DNA from 2 places in the Microbacterium sp. MM2322 genome. Region 1 is predicted to be linked to the other one. Evidence: predicted binding sites of a transcription regulator. Region 1 holds the regulator's gene; the other holds the start of a gene.
What was found. The regulator HspR, encoded in region 1, represses chaperone genes until heat shock. The targets are predictions, from matches to a motif close to AAGTTGAGTCNNNNNGACTCAACTT.
Positions count from the first base shown of each region.

Region 1 (3,210 bases):
GACACGGAGCCGGACGCGCTCACGGTCGACGACATCCTCGGCGCGGCTCAGTCCGACGAGGCCGCCGTCGCGGACGCTCCGGAAGAGGAGCACGACCTGCTCCTCGACCTGAAGCGTGTGCAGGCGGAGTACGCGAACTACCGACGCCGGACCGAGGAGCAGCGCGAGGTGGAGATCGCGCGTGCCAAGGGCGCGGTCGCCAAGGGGATGCTGCCCGTGCTCGACGATCTCGATCGCGCCGAGAAGCACGGCGACCTCGAAGAGGGCAGCGTGCTGGCGGCGATCGCCGACAAGACGCGCGCTGTCGTGGCTCGGCTGGGAGTGGAGCGCTACGGCGCTGCGGGCGACGCGTTCGACCCGCAGCAGCACGAGGCGATCTTCCAGGCGCCCACCCCCGGCACGACCGAGCCGACGATTCTCGAAGTCGTCGAGGTCGGTTACCGCCTCGGGGATCTGGAGCTGCGTCCGGCGAAGGTCGTGGTCGCCGTTCCGGCTGAGTAAGGAAGCGCATCCATGGCCAGTCAGGATTGGTTCGACAAGGACTTCTACAAGGTGCTCGGGGTGTCCAAGGACGTGTCCGACGCCGACTTGAAGAAGACGTACCGCAAGCTGGCGCGCACCTATCACCCCGACTCGAACGCGGGAGACGCCACCGCCGAGGCGAAGTTCAAAGAGGTCAGCGAGGCGTACTCGGTGCTCAGCGACAAGGAGCAGCGCGCCGAGTACGACCAGCTGCGCGCCATGGGCTCGGGGGGCGCACGCTTCCAGCCCGGGGCGAGCGGCGGGTTCGAGGACGTGTTCAACAGGTTCCAGCCCGGTGCCGGTGGACAGCAGGCCGACTTCGACGACCTGTTCGCGATGTTCGGGCAGCAGAGCGGTGGCCGATTCGGCTCCGGTCGCTTCGGGCAGCCGAGCGGCGGATTCCGCGGCTTCGGCGGCCCGCAGCGCGGAGCCGACGTCACCGCGCGCACGACGCTGGACTTCACCACGGCCGTCCGCGGCGAGACGATCACGCTCCAGGGCGATGATGGCAAGCCGATCAAGGTCAAGATCCCCGCGGGGGTCTCGGACGGCCAGAAGATCAAGCTGCGCGGTCGGGGGCGGCCCTCGCCCGACGGCGGGGAGTCCGGCGACATCGTCCTCACGGTGGGCGTCCGCCCGCATCCCGTCTTCACGCGGGAAGGGCTGAACCTCCGCATCCACGTGCCGGTCACGTTCACCGAGGCGGCGCTGGGCGCCACCATCGAGGTGCCGACCCTGGGCGGCGACAGCGTCAAGCTGCGCGTCGCGCCGGGGACCCCGTCGGGTCGCGTGCTGCGCGTCAAGGGTCGCGGGGTCCAGACCGCGAAGGGCACCGGCGATCTGCTCGCCGAGGTACAGGTCGCCGTTCCGACCCACCTCGACGGTGCGGCGCGCGAAGCCCTGGAACGGTTCCACGAGCTGGAGCCCAAGGAGAACCCCCGTGCCGATCTGATGTCCAAGGCGCGCGAGTGAGGTGAGAAGCATGGCGAACGAGCAGGTCGACGAAGAAGCCCCGATCCTCGCGATCGCGGTCGCGGCCGAGCTCGCCGGCATGCACCCGCAGACGCTGCGTCAGTACGACCGGCTGGGACTCGTGGTACCGGCGCGCACCCGTGGCGGGTCGCGCCGGTACTCCCTCCGCCACGTCGCGCAGCTGCGGGAAGTCGCGCAGATGTCGGCCGACGGCGTGAGCCTGCCGGCCATCTCGCGCATCATCGAGCTCGAGAACCAGGTGCGGATGCTGCGCCGCGAGGTCTCTGGACTGCAAGGGCGCCTGCGCGACGAGGTCGCCGCGCGCCGCGGCGCCCGCGTGTTCGCCGCCGGCGCGACCGGCTCGGTCGTGACGCTCCGGCAGGGCACGCGTGTGCGCCGCGCGACCGACGTGGTGCTCTGGCGCCCACATCCCCCGTCCGACTGACGGTCCCGGCGCCGAGCCGACGCGAACTGCACTCACGACCGACGGATGACGACAGTTCGCGTCGGGTCGAGCCTTCTGCCCGGGTGGTGAGCGCGCGGAGTCGTCCACAGAGGGGCGGATGCCCGGGGTCTCGAGGCGGCCGGCGAGCGAGCCTCTGGGGGTGAGACCGCCGACGCCGTTGCCTGCACACCTTCCACCCGCGTTCGCCCTCGCTGATGCGCAGGATGCCGGGGTGACTTACGCGCGCTTGCGGGGGAGGGACCTGTCGCGGCCGTATCGCGGAGTCCGCGCGCGGCACGAGTCGACCGGCGCCGTCGCCCGCGCGGTCGCGTACCTGCCCAAGCTGCGGCCGGGGGAGCACTTCTCGCACGCAACGGCGATCGCACTCGCCGGCGGGTGGATCCCCGACCGCCTGCAGGCGGACGTGGACGTGTCCGCCGTACGCCCGACGGGGCGTGCGCGCGGCGCGGGGGTCCGAGGCCACGAAGCGACCGCGCCTGTGCGTCACGTGGTCGGCGGGTTGCCGTGCGTGGAACCGGCCGCTGCGTGGTGCCAGGCGGCATCCCTTCTCGATGACCGTGAACTCGTCGTCGCGGCGGACTCACTCATGCGGAGGCAGCAGCCCGTTCTGACGATCGACGATCTAGGCCGCGCCGTCGCCGAGCGCGACCGAACGCGTCACATCGGCAGGCTGCGACGTGCGCTCACGCGCTCACGTGCGCGGACCGATTCCGTGGCTGAGACGCTCCTTCGGCTGGATGCGGCGGCCGCCGGCCTGCCCGAGTTCGCCGTCAACGAGGTCATCCGCGACGCAGGCGGTCGGTTCCTCGCCTACGGCGACCTGGTGCATGCGCCGACGAAGGTGCTGCTCGAGTACGACGGGCAACAGCACCGCCTCGATGACCGTCAGTACTCCCGCGACGTCGAGCGCCTCGACGCGCTGGCGGTAGCCGGGTGGCGCGTCATCCGTGTGAACCGCTCGCACCGCGGCGACGAGCGCCGCCGCATCCTCGACCGCGTGCATCGCTCGCTCCTCGAACGCGGCTACCGCACCTGACGCTCGAGCCGACGCGAACTGCGCCTATCCGTTGTCGATCAGTGCAGATTGCGTCGGGTCGACGAACCGAGCGGATGCCGGGGGTCGAGCCGGGTCAGGCGGGGTCGATGCGGAGGGTGCCGGGGCCTTCGCCGACGGTCAGGTCGTCGACGAGGCGCAGCGAGCGGGCGAGGGCGTCGACGGCGGGGATGACGGTACCGAAGCGCTCGCGGTC
Region 1 is NZ_OZ075067.1:2,875,598-2,878,807, reverse strand. Features, by position in the region: gene ABQ271_RS13930 (nucleotide exchange factor GrpE) at 1-501, shown strand, start outside; gene ABQ271_RS13925 (DnaJ C-terminal domain-containing protein) at 514-1,494, shown strand; gene ABQ271_RS13920 (heat shock protein transcriptional repressor HspR) at 1,505-1,939, shown strand; gene ABQ271_RS13915 (DUF559 domain-containing protein) at 2,172-2,996, shown strand; gene ABQ271_RS13910 (hypothetical protein) at 3,091-3,210, opposite strand, start outside.

Region 2 (3,210 bases), 770 kb from region 1:
TGCGGATCGACCCGACGATGGCCTGCTCGAGCACTTCGGCGGGGATGCCCTTGCCCGTCTTCTCGAGCAGCACCGCCGCCTGAAGCGCATCGACACCCGTCGGCGGGTCGAACTCCGCGATGACGGTCGGGCGCCCCGGCCCGTCGGCGAGGTGCCGACGACGCAGCCACAGCGCCCACCCGATCGTCCCGAGCAGTCCGGCGCCTGCGGCGGCGTGCGCCCAGCCGAGCGGGGTACCGACGTACGAGGTGTCGAGCGGTTCGAAAGTGCCGTCGTCGAAGCCCACCGCGAAGGTGAGCGACTCGTTCGGTCCCACGTCGGACTGTCGCGCGGTCACCGTCGCCCCCGACGAGGTCTCGGTGAGATCGATCGCGTCGCAGGCGGTGTCGCTCCCGAACCGTCCGGCGTAGCAGGCGACGTCGCCGGCGGCATCCGCCACCGCCCCATCGAGGTGCAACCGCGCCGTCACCTCGCCGAACGGCTGCTGCGAGTCGAAGCCGTTCACGTCCCAGTAGAGCTCGAGCCCGGTGTCGGGGAACTCGCGCGTCACGTTGTCGAGCGTGTAGGTCAAGACGAACGTCTGCCGGCCGTGCACGTAATCCTCGGATCGGGCCGTGACGACCAACCCGTCCTCGCCGTCGTCGGTCTCCACGACTTCCCACGGCTCGCCGTCCGCATCGACCGCGGACTCGAACGACGGGCGCAGCGGCTGCCCGTCGTACTCGTCCGGGATGACGCGACGGATGCCGCGGTTCTGATCGCTGTCGGGGAACACCGCGACGAACTCCTCGACCACCCGCATCCGGCTTGTGCCGTCCTCGGCGCGGGTCAGGGTGTAGTCGACCTCGAGGCTGTCGAAGGTGAAGTCCTCGACGTCTGCCGACGCCGCCTGGGGCGCCGCGAGGACCCCGGCGAGCGCGAGGATCGCGACGACGATGAACCGGGCACGTCTGCGGAGCGATGAGTTCACGCGATCGACCCTATGCGCGGGGATACAGTGGACGCCATGACCGACCGACGCCTCGCCATCGCCGCCTGGGAGAGCCTCTTCCGCGCGCAGCACGAGGTGATGGCCGAGATCTCCCGGGACTTCGACGACGACGACCTCTCGGGCGCCGAGTACGACGTCCTCCTCACCGTGACCCGCTGCGCCGAGCACACCGCGCGACTGCGCGACGTGACCGCCAACATGCTGATCAGCCAACCCAGCGTCTCGCGACTGGTCGATCGAATGGTCGCGCGCGGTCTCGTGTCGAAGTGCCCCGACCCGCAGGACGGGCGCGGCGCCATCCTCCGCGCCACCGAGAAGGGCGCCTCGGCCTTCCGCCGCGTGGCGACCGTGCACGGCCGCACCATCGCCGAGCGGATGTCGGTGCTCACCGACGAAGAATTGGCGCAGCTCGAGCAGCTCACTGCACGCCTGCGCGGCGTCTGACCGCACGAGAATCGCCCCGCATCCGAGACGGGATGCGGGGCGATTCTCGTTATAGCGGGAGCGCTGTGCCGGTCACTGGTCGATCGGCTGCGGGTGCTCGCTCTCGCCGGCCGTGATGGTCGGGGACGATCCGTCGGCGACCACCTGGACCTTGCGGGGCTTGGCCTTCTCGCTCACCGGGATGGTGACGGTCAGCACGCCGTTGTTGTAGGTCGCGGTGATCGACTCGGTGTCGATGCCCTGGCCGAGGTTCAGCTGGCGGAGGAAGCTCGCGGTCTCGCGCTCGCGCGTGATCCACTTGACCCCCTCGCCGGAGCCGAGCGTGCGCTCCGCGCGGATGGTGAGCAGCTGACCGTCCACGTCGATGTCGACCGAGCCCGGATCGATGCCCGGCAGGTCGGCGTTGAGGACGTAGTGGTCGCCGTCGCGGTACAGATCCATCGGCATCCGTCGCGGACCGCGGCGCGTGTCGAAGAGGGTCGACGCGAGGCGGTCGATGTCACGGAACGGGTCGTAGGTTGCCATGATTCTCTCCTTCGGTGTGGTGGTTCAAAGTTGAGCCTTATCGGCTCAAGTAGCTTCAGATTAGCACTCGACCCCCACGAGTGCCAACGATTCGCGGAGGGCGAACGACCCTTCGGAACCTGCCCGTAGGCTGACGACATGAGCGCCCACGAGATCGCCCCCGAGCCCGCTGACCCGTTCCTCTGGCTGGAGGAGATCGACGGCTCCGCCGCCCGCGACTGGGCCGCGGAGCGGACAGCCGAGACCGAGGCGGCGTTCGCCGGCGATACCCGGACGGCGCTCGAGACACGGCTGACCGGCATCCTGCAGGACCCCGACCGACTCGTCGTCCCGAGTCGCCACGGCGACCTGATGTACGACCTGTGGCGGGATGCCGAGAACCCCCGCGGCCTCTGGCGTCGCACCTCGCGCGCCTCCTTCGCGGCGGGCACCCCGACGTGGGAGGTCCTGCTCGACATCGACGCCCTCGGCCGCGAAGAGGGCACGGCCTGGGCGTTCGCGGGCGCAGCCCACGGTCCCGCCGGCACCGGCCGCGCGCTCGTGCGACTGAGCCCCGACGGTGGCGACGCCGCCGTGGTGCGCGAGTTCGACCTCGACGCGCGCCGCTTCGTCGACGACACCCCGTTCACCCTCGACGCCGAGAAGACCATGATCGCGTGGGTCGACCGCGACACCCTGCTCGTCGCCACCCCCCTGCACGGCGGCGGCGTGACCGACTCGGGCTACCCGATCAGCGCCCGCGCATGGCGCCGGGGCGAACCCCTCGAGGACGCGCCGCCCATCGTGACGGGTGTCGCGTCGGACGTCGGCGTGTTCACGCATGTCGACCACACCGGCGGCACGGCGACCCCGATGGTCGTCATCGCGCACGACTTCTTCCACTCCGAGTCGTGGGTCTGGGACGGCGGCGAGCCGCGCCTCCTCGCGGTACCGCAGGACGCGAACGTCGACGTGCACGGCGAGCTCGTCACGGTCCGCACGACGACCCCGTGGCAGATCGGCGACACGACGCATCCGTCGGGAACGCTCCTCATCGGCCCGCTCGAGACCGTCACGGAAGGCGATGGCTCGGGCCTCCGGGTGGCGTTCGCCCCGACCGACACCGCCGTCCTCGAGACGTGGACCTGGACGCGCAACCGACTCGTCCTGACGGTGCTGGACCGCGTGCAGAGCCGTCTCGTGTCGCTCGATCCCGACTCGCTCGTCGGTGTCGACATCGACCTGGGGCTCGGCGACGCCGATCTCTTCAG
Region 2 is NZ_OZ075067.1:563,209-566,418, reverse strand. Features, by position in the region: gene ABQ271_RS02740 (DUF2207 domain-containing protein) at 1-970, opposite strand, end outside; gene ABQ271_RS02735 (MarR family transcriptional regulator) at 1,007-1,435, shown strand; gene ABQ271_RS02730 (Hsp20/alpha crystallin family protein) at 1,508-1,960, opposite strand; gene ABQ271_RS02725 (prolyl oligopeptidase family serine peptidase) at 2,099-3,210, shown strand, end outside.
Region 2: the regulator HspR is predicted to act here: its motif matches at 1,988-2,012, upstream of ABQ271_RS02730 (Hsp20/alpha crystallin family protein).